DNA from 2 places in the Brevibacillus sp. SKDU10 genome. Region 2 is predicted to be linked to the other one. Evidence: riboswitches for the same ligand, from Rfam matches in the RefSeq annotation. Region 2 holds a riboswitch; the other holds the start of a gene.
What was found. Region 2 has a riboswitch for cyclic di-AMP ahead of AYJ08_RS18010 (C40 family peptidase). Riboswitches for the same ligand answer to the same signal wherever they lie in the genome.

Region 1 (8,059 bases), on a different contig from region 2:
TGATTGCTTTGAACATGGTGGTAGAGGTCGGGTTTGTTACTGGTGTAACCCCTGCTACTACACCAATCGGTTCAGCTATTTCGATGATGCCATTCTGTTCATCTTCACGGATAAGACCAACTGTTTTATCCTTTTTAATACTGTTATAAATATATTCTGTAGAGAAAATGTTTTTGATCATCTTATCTTCAAAAACACCGCGTCCTGTTTCCTCATGAGCCAATTTTGCCAAATATACGTGCTTATCTAACCCGGCTAACGCCATTGCTTTTACAATGCTGTCTATTTGCTCCTGATCGTAATTAGCAAAGTCCTTTAACGCTTGGTTACCATTCTCGACCAAGGTATCAATCATTGTTTTTACTGCCTCTTCTTTTGCTTGCTCCTGCACTTTTACTTCATTGCTCATGGTTTCTTCCTCCTTATTAAATAAGAAAGCATTGTATCCACAGATTTAGTGAAATTTTTCACATTCTAGTTTACAAGGAACTTTTTTAGTGCAACAAAGCAACTCCTTATAAACCACCTTGGGGCTATCTTTTTCTATTCAGCTCCTCGGTACACTCTTATCTTACTCGATAACCACGTAGATGTATGTGATGTTTCTCACACGGTTGTGTATTTTTTTAACTAACTTTTTTAGACTTTACACTTATCTCCTATCATGTTTCAATAAAAATCTGGTATGCTACATAAAAGGATACTTCTGTATCGACCAATCTCCAGATGACATGATGAAGGAGTGGCTCTCAATGTCCATTACCATTACACCACAGGCACTTGCTTGGTTCAAAAAAGACTGGGGCTTCAAATCAGGCGATTTCATTCGCTTTTTCGTCCGATACGGCGGAGGCACCAGCCTACATAAAAGCTATTCCATGGGGATTTCTAAAACCGAACCGAATGAGATCGCACTCTCCAGTACGGTTGAAGGCATTACCTTCTTTTTTGAACAAGATGATATGTGGTTTATTGAAGATAAAAGCATGACCGTTGATTTTAATGAAGCATTAGAAGAAATTACATTTTCTTTCCAATAAGAAAATAGATAGAAAGGCAGGTAATAGCCAAAGGACTTCTCTACTCCTTTTCTGTTACCTGCTTTTTCTCATTACAGTTGCTCATAACGGTTCTTTTATTGAGCCGTATACCCGCCATCAATAGCGGCGGCAATGCCTGTAACTCCCTTTAATCTATCGCTTACCAGCATAGAGGCATAGTCTGCAATCTCCTCTACGGACAACAATCTCTTCTGAGGAACGAAAGGGTAAATGACTTCCTCCAATACTTTTTCTAAAGGTACATTACGAGTAATAGCCAAATCCTTCAGTTGATTTTGTACCAAAGGAGTGTCAACATAGCCGGGACACAAGGCATTTACTGTAATCCCATGTACTGCTCCCTCTAATGCGGCTACTTTCGTCAATCCAATTACTCCATGCTTGGCACTGTTGTAGGCCGCTTTTCCAGCAAATCCGATAAGCCCATTTATGGATGACATATTTAAAATCCGACCGTATCCCTGGTGCTTCATAATAGGGAAAGCATGCTTAATGCCTAGAAAAGGCCCCACTAGCATGACCTTTAGCAGTAGCTCAAAACGCTCTGTCGGAAATTCCTCAATTGGGGACACATGCTGTAGACCAGCATTATTGATTAAAATCTCCAATCTGCCATACTCTTCGACAACTCGTTGGACGCTGGCTGCAACCTGCTCCTCATTTGAAACATCACAGGGTAAGCCGATCACCTTATATCCATGCTGACGTAGTCTCTCTGCCGACGAAGCAACAGCTCCTGCATTCAGATCAGCGATGGCAATAATCGCTCCTTCCTTAGCAAAATGCCGGGCCATCTCATAGCCAATACCGCTCGCAGCCCCAGTAATGAATGCTACTCTTTGATCTAGTAACCCCATACGACATTTCTCCTCTTCCTTATCATCATGGCAACAGCCTTTATTTCTTCCCTTTTCCGCCCTCATCTCATTAGAAAATGGAAACCACGAAAGCCAATATGAAAACCGTTACTGTTTTCAATACAGTAATAACAAAAATATCCTTGTAGGACTGACGATGCGTAAGCCCCGTGATAGCCAATAATGTAATGACAGCACCATTATGAGGCAGCGTATCCATCCCCCCTGAGGCCATGGAAGCAATCCGATGTAGAAGTTCTGGAGAAATATTAGCGGCATTTGCTAGCTCTACATACTGTTTGCCCATTACCTCCAAGGCAATCGACAAACCACCAGAGGCGGAACCAGTCATTCCAGACAGTACATTTACCGCTAAAGCCTCAGAAACCAATGGATGATCACTTGCGCCCAAAATCCAACCCTGAATGCTTTTAAAACCTGGCAATGTCTTTACCACGTTCCCAAAGCCCACCTCAGAGGCCGTATTAAAGATGGCAAGCAAAGCCCCCATGGCTGCTGTCGTAAGACCTGCCGCTAGCTTGCTATGCACCATTTTTACATTGATAGCTAAAGCTGAAATAACCCCTACTAACAACGCAATGATCAAAGCCCATGAAGAAGCTACCGTCTTCACATTCTCAATCTTAAATTTTTCGTTAAGCATAGCTGGATCATACCAGCTATCGACCGCAATGAATCCTCTGCTTAACAAAAAATTAGTGAGAAGCACCAGCAACAAAGGCAAGATAGCCAAGGCAATAGGAGGATATTTTTCAGTTTCTTTTGCTTCTGGCTCATTCTTATGATTGTCACCATATCCCTCTCCCGCTATAGCCGCCTGTTTGCGACGTTTTTCCAACCACAGCATCCCGCCCAGAAAAATCAGGAAGGCTCCCACAATTCCTACTAGCGGGGCCGCATAGGCATCTGTCCCAAAGTAATTGGTTGGGATAATGTTTTGAATCTGTGGTGTACCGGGTAACGCATCCATGGTAAATGTAAACGCTCCCAAAGCAATCGTCCCTGGAATCAAGCGTTTCGGGATATTCGCTTCCCGGAAAAGAGCTGCTGCAAAGGGATAGACCGCAAAAGCTACAACGAACAAGGAAACGCCACCATAGGTAAGGATTGCACAGGCTAATACAATGGATAACACTGCACGCTTTGCTCCTAATCCTTTGACAATTGTCTGTGCGATAGAACCAGCCGCTCCGTTCAATTCCATCACCTTACCGAAAATCGCTCCCAATAAAAAGACGGGGAAAAATGCCTTAATATAATTAGCTGCATTGCTCATGAATGTCTCTGTATAGCTTGGCAATAGTGCTAAGCCAGATAAAACGACAGCCAACAGAGTAAAAATGGGGGCAAATACGATAACGGGATAGCCTCGATATGCAACAAACATTAGTAGACTCAAAGATACAAGGATCGCTACGATCTCTAAAAGCATAAATACTTCCCCTCTCTCATGCGACAAAATGGTGTCTGTCGTTTACAAGGAAGCATAATTCATGCCATTCATTCAGCAATACGTGTTCTTTACTATCATTCCAGCAACTCTCACAGATACGAACAGCCTTTTTAGCGTCCCATGCTTTTACCAACTGAACGCTTTCACATACCGCTCTTGAATTAAAGTCCAAATTTTCGGAAATAAATTTGCGAGTTCTTTGCTTCCTACAAATATATAAGCTCGTCTCTATAAGAAACATAAGCCTTATCTTTGTACATGTAAAAAAGTCCAAGATTCTGGACACCTTCCAAAATATCGGACTTACTGCTTCACTTGTTGCATTTGCCTGTCAATTAGCCTCTCCCACTTATGATAAAAGCTGGATTTACTAATTCCGAGCAGTTTTGCTGCCTCCCGTTTATTTCCCCCAGTTAGTTGAACGGCCCGTAGCAAAGCCTCTCGTTCAGCCTTTTCTAACCAATCTTTAAGAATAGGAAAGCTACTCTGTACCATTGGGTTTCCTGATGTGGATGTTGGCAGCAGAATATGCTCGGCCCTAATCCAATTACCCTCCATCATATGCATGGCACGCTCCAATACATTGCGCAGCTCTCTTACGTTGCCAGGCCAGCGGTGATAACGCAACAGCTCCCATACCTCTTCATCCATCCCTTTCACAACAATCCCCGTTGACTCCATCAGTTGCTCTTGTATACTCTCTACCAAATGCGGCAAGTCTTCTAGCCTATCACGAAGCGGTGGTATTGCAAGGGTAACAACGTGCAAGCGGTAAAATAAATCCTCGCGAAATTTTCCCGCTTTCATTAAAGCAAACATATCTTTATTAGTAGAAGCAATCACTCGTACATCTAACGATATTGGTCGACTTGCTCCGACTCGCTCTACTTCTTTTTCTTGCAAAACGCGTAAGAGCTTGGCTTGAAGAGCTAGTGGCATATCCCCTATCTCATCTAGCAGGATTGCACCTCGATCAGCTAGCTCAAATTTTCCTTTTTTCCCTTTGCGCAGAGCTCCTGTAAATGCTCCTTCCTCGTATCCAAACAACTCGGACTCCAATAAATTATCTGGGATTGCCGCGCAATTTACCCGAATAAATGGTCCCATCGCTCGCTGACTTGCCGCATGAATAGCATGCGCAAATAGTTCTTTGCCCGTCCCGCTCTCTCCCGTAATAAGGACAGTTGTATTGCTTTTAGCAACCTTCATCGCTAATTCCTTACATTTATTCATTAAGTCGCTGATGCTAACAATCTGTTCAAAACGATAAGCTGCTCCCAGCTTTCTTTGCAATTCACCTTTATAGTAATCTAATTCTTGTTTTAATTGATCGACAGTAGCGGACAAAGCGTGAAGCTGCCTCACATCCTGAAACATAACAGTTCCCAGCACAGCAATCATGTTCCCATCCTGATAAATAGGGACACGGTTCGCTATCATATCACGGCCGTTAATCCGTTGAACCTCAGCCAATTCAGCTAATCCGGTCTTAGCTACTATATGCATGCGCGTATTCTCAATGACTGATGTCACATGTCTGCCGATTGGATTAGCTATCCCGATAAAATTCCGATATTTATGATTCATCATTAGAATGATGCCCTCTGGATTAGTGACCACTATACATTCATATGCTTGTTCAAATACATCCTCTAACAGTTTTAGGTATTCCGACGATGCTGTGGCCTGAAAAACCATTAGTCATCCCTCCTTCTAGATCGTAACAAATGATATTCTTACATTTATCTAACATTAGTTATAGGTTTGTTTCCTCCTAGTACCCATCTTCACTCTTCTTACATACTTTCAATTTTCAGATTATTACTCTAAAATGAACCTCTATTTGACTTTTCCATCATCCAGCTTGTCTTATAGTAGGCTTTGATAGGAGGATGTTTTTTACAATTAATTCTAATTTATTCCTACTTCATCTGCTTTACTCTCCTCCTCCACATAACAAATGTGCTGTTTTTTTTTCAAACTACCTGTTCCCACGGTCTTCATTTTCTATCATTTTGATCCAGCTTCATCCCTTTAGCCGCTTGATCTCTTCCTTATTCCTCCTTTTCTCATCAAATTTTAATAGGAATTTTTATCTACTTTTACCAGTGATCTACCGCTTTTTCCGTGCTTGCAACTTTGTTATTCTGAGTTTGCCGAAACTTCCCAAATCATGAGAAGTGCGGGGGATGACCGATGGTGTAAGGCTTATGCTAGCCACCTGGGGTGAATCACGCATAAATGCTGTGTAGGTTTGTATCCTCAATCCGAACCCGACAACTAACCTCGTAGGTAAAAAAAAGGAGCGATGAAAAATGAAGAAAAATTGGATGTCTAAAACGGTATTTGCATTGGCAGTAGGAATGGCAGTAAGCGGTATCGCTACGTCTGCATTTGCTGCTTCCCCAACATGCGCGGTAAAAAATCTACCAGCCAAACAAGATATTGCTTCATTGACTGAATTACTTAATCAAAAGCAAGGAAAATCCAAGGATTGCCTTCCTGCAGATCTATTAAATAGCCTATTGAATCAAACAAAAGATAAGGACAACTCCATTATCCAAAAACTAAAAAACATTGAAGATTCGGACGCTAAATCACCTTCTAAACCAAAGATTGAAAACAGATTTGCTGACGATTCCGATGAAGCTTCTGTAGACAAACAGAAAAAACCTTCTATGAAACAAGCAGGAAAAGATAAAGCTTCAAAAGAAAACGTATCTGCTGAAGCAAACGCAATGGTGAACGAAGTAGTAGAAATCGTAAACAAGGAGCGTGCCAAAGCTGGTCTGAAGCCACTTAGCATGGATACAGAGCTATCTAAAATGGCAACAGACAAAGCAAAGGACATGGCAGACAACAATTATTTCGACCATGATAGCCCAACTTTCGGATCTCCATTCGACATGATGGATCAATATAAGATTTCCTACAAGACAGCGGGCGAAAACATCGCTGAAGGCCAACGTTCTGCTGAAGAAGTAATGAAAGACTGGATGGACAGCGACGGACACCGTGAAAACATCATGAATTCTTCCTTTACAAAAATCGGAGTAGGATACTACAACGGTTACTGGGTACAAGCATTCATCGGATAAGCAATGCTCTCAAAATAGAGGAGCAACAAAGCCTCTATCCATGTTATCTCATAAAGACAGGCGAAATTCATTATTTCGTCTGTCTTTTTTATATGCTTATTTGACTTTATTGATTTTGCATAACAGGACAAGATAATGTATTACTAAAACACAAGAAGAAACGTGTACCCGAACCGGAGGAATCTGTTATGAAAAATCGCTTTACAATTGGCAAAATGGCTCGTATGCATCGTATCGCGGAATCAACGCTTCGCTATTATGATGAAAAGGGCATTTTTCAGCCCAAAACTATTGACCAGAAAACCCAGTACCGTTACTACACCATTGACCAATTTTCTACTTTGACTTCTATTAAGTTTTTTCGCCATTTAGGGATTCCCCTACATGAGATTAAAAGATTTATGGATGAACGTACACCCGATTTGGCTTTGGATATCCTAGAAAAGCAAAGAACATCTCTTCAACAAAAACAACAGGAAATCGCCTACATGTTAAATCGCTTGGAAAGCAAGATCACAACCATTAAACAAGGCGTAGATAAGCCGGATGATTCCGTCGTATTTAAAGAGTTGCCAAAGCGATATATTCACTCCATAGTCGTGGAAGCAGAACTCTCTGATGAAGAATTTGAATATCACCTTAATGCCTTGCAAAGCGATCTTCAGCTTTTAGAGGTATCCTTATTTGCTGGTGATATCGGTACCTCTGTGTCCAAATCCTCCATCCTTAAAGGAGACTATCAAGATTACAACAGTTTATTTATTATGATTGATGATCTCCCCGTCGATAAAGAGCGCTATGCCAGTATTCCTGCTGGTCTGTATGCTTGTACAATGCATTATGGTCCCTACGAACAGCTTGATCAGTCATACGAACGCCTCCTTTCAGCGATCAAAAAGTGTAATTATGAGATTACTGATAAATCCTATGAGCTAGGCATTGTAGATTTGTCTATCACCAGTGAATCGGATGAATTTGTTACTGAAATTCAAATCCCAATTCAGCCTCTATCCTCCTTATAAATCACTGATTTCAACAGAATTTATTGACTCGCAAACAAAAAATTGTCTACGCCCCCTTGAGCTTCAAGTAGCTTGAAGGTTTACAATAAGAGCTATCACAAGGAGGTCGTATTATGACAGACGCAGCAGTTAAACTAAGGGAGACCCCCGTGCCAAAGCTATTCATCTCTTATCTCATCCCTTCTGTACTCGGCATGTTACTTATGTCGATTAATATTTTTGTGGATGGAGTATTTGTTAGTCGCGGGGTGGGACCAGAAGGATTAGCCGGGGTAAACATCTCCGTACCCGCCTTTTCTATCTTCCTTTCTATCTCTCTTTGGATTGGAATGGGTGGAGCTACTCTCTACTCGGCTGCCTTGGGAAGAAATGAAGTAACACACGCTCGCCAGATTTTTACCCAATCTTTTGCACTGGCAATTCTATTGGTTAGTCTCATCATGGCCGTTTGCTTAACACATATTGAACAAATTGCCTATATTTTTGGAGCTGACAAAGCCATCTTGCCTTATGTACTTGATTATTTACGTGTGCTGTTAACTTTCGG
Region 2 (8,059 bases):
AGTAGCCTTAATGTAATGTCAAAAAATCAAAGGCATCTATGTTAATCCATTGCGTCATGACGAAAGAAGTGGGCAGGTTCAAGAATGTTTTCGTTTAGAAGCTACACTAAACAATTAGTAAGCATGAATTCATTTTTCCTTTCCTTCTAACGGAGTAACCTGTTGTTTCCCCAGTCCTTTTCAGCACTGGATATTATTTCTTGTATTATAACAGTATTATTTAGTAAAAATAGTATTAATACAGAGAAATAAAGAGTATTCGAGAGATATGGTAATCAAATACCGGATAATCGCTGTAAAATGTGCTATAACAAGGTTTTTTATTTAGATGCTGTTGTAGTACAATAAAATCAACAAATGACAATTGAAGCACGAAAACATACGGAGGCGATTAACATGGAGAAATTGACTCATTTCTTTGCTACATTGGGACCAAAACAATGTGAATGCTGTGGCCAACCGATTACAGAACAAGCCGAATCCTATATGTCCGAATGCTTGGAGTGCTCCGAGAAGAAGTACATCATCGTAGAAGCTTAATCAATTTGTTTTAAAATACTCTTTTATGGAACCCTTTCTTTTCTCCCTATACACACCCTTTCTTAAGCCATTCTGCCAGTCAAGCAGAGTGGCTTTTTTTTATCGGTATACATCTTTGTGTATTCGTGTATCTGTTAATGAAAAAAAAGGATTGAAGTCATTCATTTTTCTTTTCGTTTTACTTGCACCAGTCAAAAAAACAGGGCATTCTAAGAACAGAATATGGAGAGGAGCTTTTTGATGTTTCATCCAATTATTTATGACAATATAAAGGTTGTATTAGAAGGCGCTGTTTATGATCATGATTTGGATGGCGATATTTTGGTAATAAATCGAGTAGATGCTGTTGATTTGGCTAAATTTGGACGCTATTTTCATATTCAATTTCATTTATTGTCTTCCAAGGAAGACACCAGCAAGCATAAGGTTACTGCCGAAATTCAGCTCTTAACGGAACTAGCTGATATCGCAAGTGAGCAGTTAGAGCAAACGCTTGCTGTACCGATGGGCTGTCGGATATGCATTCATTTCGGTGTATCAATGAGGGATGTACGTTACGAATCTGTTCAAGTAATTGATTTGTTAAATGAAATTTGGGGACATCGACCGCATATTACACAACAGGTCATGTTTACAGTAGACGAGCATCAGGAATTTAGATGGCCGCCTGAACAATTTCAGGTACGAATTAAACTGGATTTTCATCGGAAGATCGATGAAGGAAATATCCCTGATATAAATGAAATTGTGGAGTATTGTATTAAATCCTTGCGATTACTTGAGGAACGAGAGGCATAATCTGGGGATACAGTCTGTATGGCAGTAAAGAAACGAACACGGCCATAAAAAAATACCGCATCCAAGTTCATAGCTCGGATGCGGTATTTTTTATAGCGACCTTCTTAGTTGATTATCCTGTAGGAAAAACGGTGGGTTTTCCTAATCCTGTGGTACAGGCAGATCAGGAGCTGGTTTTTTCTGTTTAAGCGGAATGGTTACGGTAAAGGCGCTTCCTATACCTACCTGACTGCTTACAGTGATTTTTCCAGAATGCCGTTCAACAAGTCGCTGGCAAATTGTTAAGCCTAATCCTGTACCACCACTATTGCGATTACGTGATTTTTCCGCACGGTAGAATTTAGTGAAGATTTTCGATAAATCTTCTTCCGCGATACCGTCACCTTTATCAATGACAGAGAAGCTCACCTCATTGTTTCCCATATCACAGGTAAACAGGATACTTCCATCAGGTTTATTATAATGTATCGCGTTATTTAGTAGGTTTTCTAAAACACGTCGTAGTTTTTGCTCATCCGCCTCCATATGTAATGAATCAGACACACGGAATTTACTGGAAAAGCTGATGGGGCTTTGCTCCAGACGGGCGGCGTATTCCTCAGCGATGTTGCTAGCGAATGTTCGGATATGAATGCGGGTTAGGTTTAGTGGAAAGCGACCCATCAATTGATTATGGTCCTGTAGCTCATCCAATAGGTTTTCCAAATCAAGAGCCTTGTCTTCTATTTTTGCCATTTGCTTCTGTATTCGCTCAAGATCGGTAACCCGACCTGAAGCAATATAAGAGGCATATCCCTTAATTGTAGTTAAAGGCGTGCGAAAATCATGCGCAATCGCAGCCATCAATTCTTGTTGTCGTTCCTCGACAAAATTGAGCTCTTCCACCATGTCATCGAAATAGCGGAATAGTTGCCCAAATTCATCGGTAGATTGATAAGAAAAGGCAACATCTCGTTTGCCTAGCTTAATTTCCTGAGTAACACGAGAAAGCTCATTAACAGGGCGTAGTATCCAACGAATGACCACAATAAATAGTATAATACCTATGAAAATTAAGCTGACATAAATATACACAATGATCATGGTGACTCCTTTAGAAGCGAGAATATCATAATCATCTGTATAAAATCGGACAACAGTTCTACCTTGCACAGGAGCACTACGATCAATGGAATACTCTGCTATAACCTTTTTTAATCCTTTGCCTTTTGCATTATAGGCTTCGGAGGTTTTCGTGGTAATGGCATGTCCATTCTCATCCTCTACCACAATCGTATACATCAGGTCTTCTGGTAACTGTTTCGTTAATTCTTTTAATTCATTGGGATCTTTAAACAAGGAACGACGAATCACTTCATTAAAGCTGACTCTCTCGGCCACTTCTTTTCCCAGCAAAAACTGCTCGTGGCGATCTGTTTTAAGCTGATCCACAATAATGTTTTGAAAAACAAAGCGGTAGGCCAAAATATGAATCACGATGACAGCTAAAAAGGCGAGCAGTATTTTATTGCTGATTTTCACGAATTAGATACGCTCCCCAATAAAGACGTAACCAGTTCCCCATTGTGTTTTAATAAATGTGCGATCGGTTTCTAGCTTTTCGCGCAGGTTCTTAATATGTACCGTAACAGTATTAAGTGAGCCATAACCATAGCCCCATACGCGATCATAGATTTGCTCTCGGGTAAAAACAATACCCGGATTCTCTGCTAGAAAGGTTAATAATTGAAATTCTTTTGTAGATAAATCAATTTTATTTTCCCCTACATAGACAGAGTAAGTTTCCTTATGAATTTCCAACCCTTTGAATTTTAAGATGGTGAGAGCTGAATTTCCGGCTTCCTTGTCTAGTTGTTCATTCTGGGCAGTTAATTTTCTCAAACGGTCATAGCGGCGAAGATGAGCACGGATGCGAGCCAACAATTCTTCTGTATCAAAAGGCTTGGTGATATAGTCATCAGCACCAATTTCTAGTCCTACAACTTTATCTACTGGTTTACCTTTTGCACTTAAGAAAATGATAGGCATTTCCCGTTCACGGCGAATTTGCGCGCATAGTTCATACCCGCTCATATGTGGCATCATAATATCAAGTAAAATGAGGTTGGGGGTTAGCCCGCTATCTAGCTTTGCAAGTGCTTCTTCTCCACTATTTGCATGAGAAACGTCAAAACCTTCATTCTCAAGAATATCTTGGAGCAGATCGACAATCTCTTGGTTATCGTCCACGACAAAAATATGATCTTTCAAGGGAGACCCTCCTAGTTTCTACGAAATGCAGTTATTTTCATCATATCATGGATAAGGGTGTATGGCACAATTAAATATAAGGAAAGATATAGTCTTATCATGTGAGCTGGTACTAATTACAGTCAGAAAAAGCCAGAGACTTATGTCCCTGGCTTTTGTATAAAAAGGTTGTGCTTCTTTTTCATCTTCAGTGAAAAAGATTTTAGTCTTCCATTTCTGGAATTGCTACACGTTTAGCGCCTACGTATTTTTTGCTCCAATAGTAGGGATCATCAAGGCTTGTCTTCGTTACTCCAATTCCTGTTTCCGAGTGAGCAAATATATTGTTTCCAATATAGATGCCTACGTGTGAGATGCTTCTTCCATTCGTGTTAAAAAACACTAAATCTCCTGGTTTTAGATCTTCTCGATCTACTGATTCCCCGATTTCAAATTGGGCAGAAGAAGAAGCTGGAAGTTTTGCACCTAAAGCCCCAAACACGTATCCGGTAAATCCGGAGCAATCAAAACCGGAAGTAGATTTACCGGCTGCTTTGTAAGGTACGCCATACAAAGGATTGATGGTCTTGTCTAATGAGTCGGAGGATGCGAATACAGAACCTCCACCTACGGCTAGTAATGCAGTCGTTAGTATGGAACACACAAACTTGCGCAACGAAAGAGCCCCTTCCTTTTAAGCCTCCGAGGTTAGCTGATGGGTTCGGTCGAAAGGTTTCCCTAAGCTGTTTTGAAAGAACAGCTATTCACCCCAAAGTATGGTTCCCCCGTTTCCATTGTCTGGAACTCGGCTAATTTTCGATTTTTTTTTACACAGAGAGATTAAATTCTACTTTCGTCGCGATTTCCCTTTTTTTTATATTAAAGTTCACCATTTCGACATATTTTCAAGTAATCTTTTTGGAGAATACCCGTCTTATCTATTTTTGATAAGAGTGACATTTCTCTTCTATTTTCTATTAGTAGAAACAAGGTGAAAATTTCTGTCGTTTCCTGTTGCTTTATCTAATTTTCTTATCCATGTAATAGGGTAATCTATCTTTCCTTTCAGGGATGGACATTCTCTCCGACTCAGGGCTGAGTCGAAAACCATCCGCTCGCCCGTTATAGATTATTTCAGGGTCGACTACAATAAGGTCATGAACAACAAGCGAATGAAAAAAGGAGGGAAAACACTTGCAAGGGCAATCCGGAAAATTATTTCTGGGGCTTACGCTGATTGTCGTAGGGGTACTGGTATTGCTTGACAAACTAGGGCTAGGAATCGACAGGTTAATCCCCATGTTTATCGCAGGACTGTTAATGGTCTATGGTTGCAAAAAGGTGTTAAGCGCTGGCTCAACAGGAAATAAAGGATGGGGAATATTTGTTTTCCTCTTCGGGCTATTAATGCTCTTAAATAAATTGAGCTTGCTATTTGGTTGCTTGCTAGCAATTGCGATCATCTACTTTGGATTTAAGCTTATGAAAAGCCAACGACATACGGCTCCGTATGAATCAACTCCATCGGTGTGGGAGAGAGAATGGGCACAAGGTGTATTGCGAGAAGATAAGCTAGATCGTTGGGAAAACGAGTTAAAGAAACGTCAACATAAGGATTTGTTTTGATTACAAAAACCAAAAAATGATAAACTCTAAGGAGGAATTCTAAAATGAGTATTTTTAAAAGACTGCGTGATGTAACGGTGGCTTCCGTAAATAATGCGATTGATTCCATAGAAGATCCGGTTGTTATGCTTACACAATACATGCGTGATATGGAAGCAGAGATTGGTCGAGTCGAAGTAGCGGTAGCTCGTCAGGTGGCTCAGGAGAAGAAATTCCGCCAACAATATGAAGAGGCGAATACTTTAGCAGCTAAACGCGAGCGCCAAGTGATGCTTGCTCTTACTGAAGGCGAGGACGAATTGGCTAGACGTGCTTTATTGGATCAGAAGACATATGAATCACGTGCACTCGAATTAAAAGAATTATTGGATTCGTCTAGTAATGCTGCTCAGCAAATGCGTGAAAAATTAGCTGAACTAAAAGAAGAATTCTATAAAATGCGTGCTAAAAAGTATATGTTAATGTCCAGAGCTCAAGTAGCCCGTACACAAAAACAAGTAAACTCTTATGTAACAGGCATAGGTGTTGAAAATGCGGCCCGCGGTTTTCATCGTATGGAGGAAAAAGTAATGCAGATGGAAGCGGAAGCTAGCATGAGCGGTATGTATGAGGACTCTGAATACCACCGTTCATTGAAAAAGCTGGACAAAAAAGACGAGTTAGATGATGAATTAGCAAAATTAAAGGAGAAGTTGGCAGGAAAATCCGCTGAAAACAGGGAAGAAATAGAGTCAGCAACAAAGAACTAGATATTATTACACACAGCAGCCCTGTTTAGGGCTGCTTTTCCCCTAGGAGGGTTTACTAGATGTCAGATTTACTTGTGTTTCTGAGACGCTTTGTCTCCCGACCGGGACAAGTAGGGAGCGTGATCCCCAGTTCGCGTTTTTTAAGTAGTCTAATGATGAAAAATGTTCCATGGGAGCAAGTAGGACATATTGCCGAATTGGGGCCAGGAACCGGTGTTTTTACACGTGCTATTCTTACACAGATGAAGAAGGATGCACGGTTTTTTATCGTGGAGCGTGATCCGCAATTCCAGCAAATGCTGCATCATCGTTTTCCTCAGGTGCCAATTTGCTCGGAAGCGGTAAGATTATCAGAGTATATGAATGAATTAAATATTCCTTCACTAGACGCTATTGTTTCTGGACTGCCATTTGCTGTTTTCCCTGAAAAGCTACGCAGTGATATCTTAGATTGTGTGGTAGAATCCCTTGAACCGGATGGGGTTTTTGTTACTTTTCAGTACTCCTTGCAACTGAAGAATGAACTGGAATTGCGGTTTTCTAAGGTAGATATTAAATTTACCCCGTTTAATATCCCGCCAGCTTTTGTATATGTATGTAAGAAAAGATAAAAATCAGTTGAGAGAGGAGTAGGCTTCGTTTGAAATTTTCTCGCGTAGAAAAAATGGTGGCAGGTACCATTATCATCTTTGTCGGTTTAGGCCTCTTCCTCAATAATTTAGGGCTGATTTTTTTCAGCATTTTTTCCTTATGGCCTCTGCTCTTTATTTTTTGGGGGTATCGATTTTGGAAAAGAGGAAGAAAAATTACCGGTGGTATCTTATTAACCATTGGTATTCTTAATATTTTTCAGGAATGGTTTGGTATTGCCATTCACAATTTGTTCGGCTTTATTTTTTCCATGTTCTTTATTTACTATGGCATTCGATTAATACGTCGTAAAGGTCGAAATCAGAATGATTTTGGCCAAGACTTTACTTATACGGAAGAGAAGCTGCAAGAAACAACCGCTTATTATCAATCAGCAGAAACAGCTAAGCAAGATGATCTCGATCTTGAAATGGATGTGTTACTAAAGGAGAGACAGCGGAAAAAGGCACAAGAAAAAATGCAGGCTGATATTCAGACACAGCCTACGGGTCAAAGCTTTTATACAGGCGAGCAGAATGATCAAAAGGCAAAGAAGGAGTCCTATTCACAGTTTGGGCCTAAGATTGAAGGCGAATGCTATTCTGGTTCTTATTATTCTGATACGGGGCCTGATGAACCAATTTCTGCTCAAGATGGCACGCATAGAGAACAGCGCAAATCTAGCGATAAATCCTTTCATAAGAGCTTTGATAAGACGTTTTACGATCACGTGCACATTCATAATCCACAGGATACACGTAGCTCGTTAATTGGTGATTATAAATTGATTTCTGGTCGTTTTGAGCTAAAAAATATGCGGATTTGGCAGGGGATCGGCGATGTGGTTATTGATCTGTCCCGCGCTGTCATTCCTGAAAAGGAAGGCACGCTAGTCATCAACGGCTGGATTGGAGATGTCACGATCTATGTTCCGGTCGATATGCCAGTGCAGGTGATGGCAGAGGTGACTATTGGAGAATTGGAAGTACTAGGCCATCGTCAAAATGGGATTACGCGTAAGGTGATGCTGTCCACTCATAACTACGCAGAAGCTACTGAAAAAGTAAAAATCATCATTTCGCTCTGGGTGGGCGATATTGATGTCAAGTACATCTGATGAGAGGGTGTACAGACGTATGAAACAATCCTATTCGACATTAAAAAGTATTCAGTGGCAGGCGGTTCAACAAGCGCTGTTCTGGACAAACAGCACGGTGTTGACGATGTTTGGTATTTTCCTATGGATCGGTCATTTTAGTAAGGATCGTCCGGAGGTCAATGAGTGGTTGGCTAAATATCTACATGTATCAGTGAACGTCGATTTTAGCTGGCGTATTTTCTTTTTTCAATTGGTTGTAGGATTAGTAGTGGCTACAGTTGTTGGGTTAGTCAGCGGTTATATCGCTGGCAATCTGTTAAAAAAGCGCCTGCATTCCTTATGGGAGGCGACGATGAATTTAGAACGCGGTATGTTATCCTATCGGGTA

Region 1: linked by a shared signal. The riboswitch ahead of AYJ08_RS08530 (CAP domain-containing protein) and the one ahead of AYJ08_RS18010 (C40 family peptidase) in region 2 are both predicted to bind cyclic di-AMP.

Annotation. Positions count from the first base shown of each region.
Region 1 is NZ_LSSO01000138.1:4,140-12,198, reverse strand. It holds gene adhE (bifunctional acetaldehyde-CoA/alcohol dehydrogenase) at 1-409, opposite strand, end outside; gene AYJ08_RS08550 (HesB/YadR/YfhF family protein) at 753-1,040, shown strand; gene AYJ08_RS08545 (3-hydroxybutyrate dehydrogenase) at 1,136-1,918, opposite strand; gene AYJ08_RS08540 (GntP family permease) at 1,989-3,371, opposite strand; gene AYJ08_RS08535 (sigma-54 interaction domain-containing protein) at 3,696-5,090, opposite strand; cyclic di-AMP (ydaO/yuaA leader) riboswitch at 5,537-5,702, shown strand; gene AYJ08_RS08530 (CAP domain-containing protein) at 5,708-6,490, shown strand; gene AYJ08_RS08525 (MerR family transcriptional regulator) at 6,679-7,512, shown strand; gene AYJ08_RS08520 (MATE family efflux transporter) at 7,626-8,059, shown strand, end outside.
Region 2 is NZ_LSSO01000186.1:39,238-47,296, reverse strand. It holds gene yhfH (protein YhfH) at 397-540, shown strand; gene AYJ08_RS18025 (hypothetical protein) at 781-1,338, shown strand; gene AYJ08_RS18020 (sensor histidine kinase) at 1,480-2,859, opposite strand; gene AYJ08_RS18015 (response regulator transcription factor) at 2,863-3,588, opposite strand; gene AYJ08_RS18010 (C40 family peptidase) at 3,791-4,243, opposite strand; cyclic di-AMP (ydaO/yuaA leader) riboswitch at 4,250-4,388, opposite strand; gene AYJ08_RS18005 (LiaF transmembrane domain-containing protein) at 4,762-5,193, shown strand; gene AYJ08_RS18000 (PspA/IM30 family protein) at 5,238-5,942, shown strand; gene AYJ08_RS17995 (class I SAM-dependent methyltransferase) at 6,002-6,553, shown strand; partial or broken gene AYJ08_RS25065 (LiaF transmembrane domain-containing protein) at 6,607-6,882, shown strand; partial or broken gene liaF (cell wall-active antibiotics response protein LiaF) at 7,402-7,689, shown strand; gene AYJ08_RS17985 (HAMP domain-containing sensor histidine kinase) at 7,709-8,059, shown strand, end outside.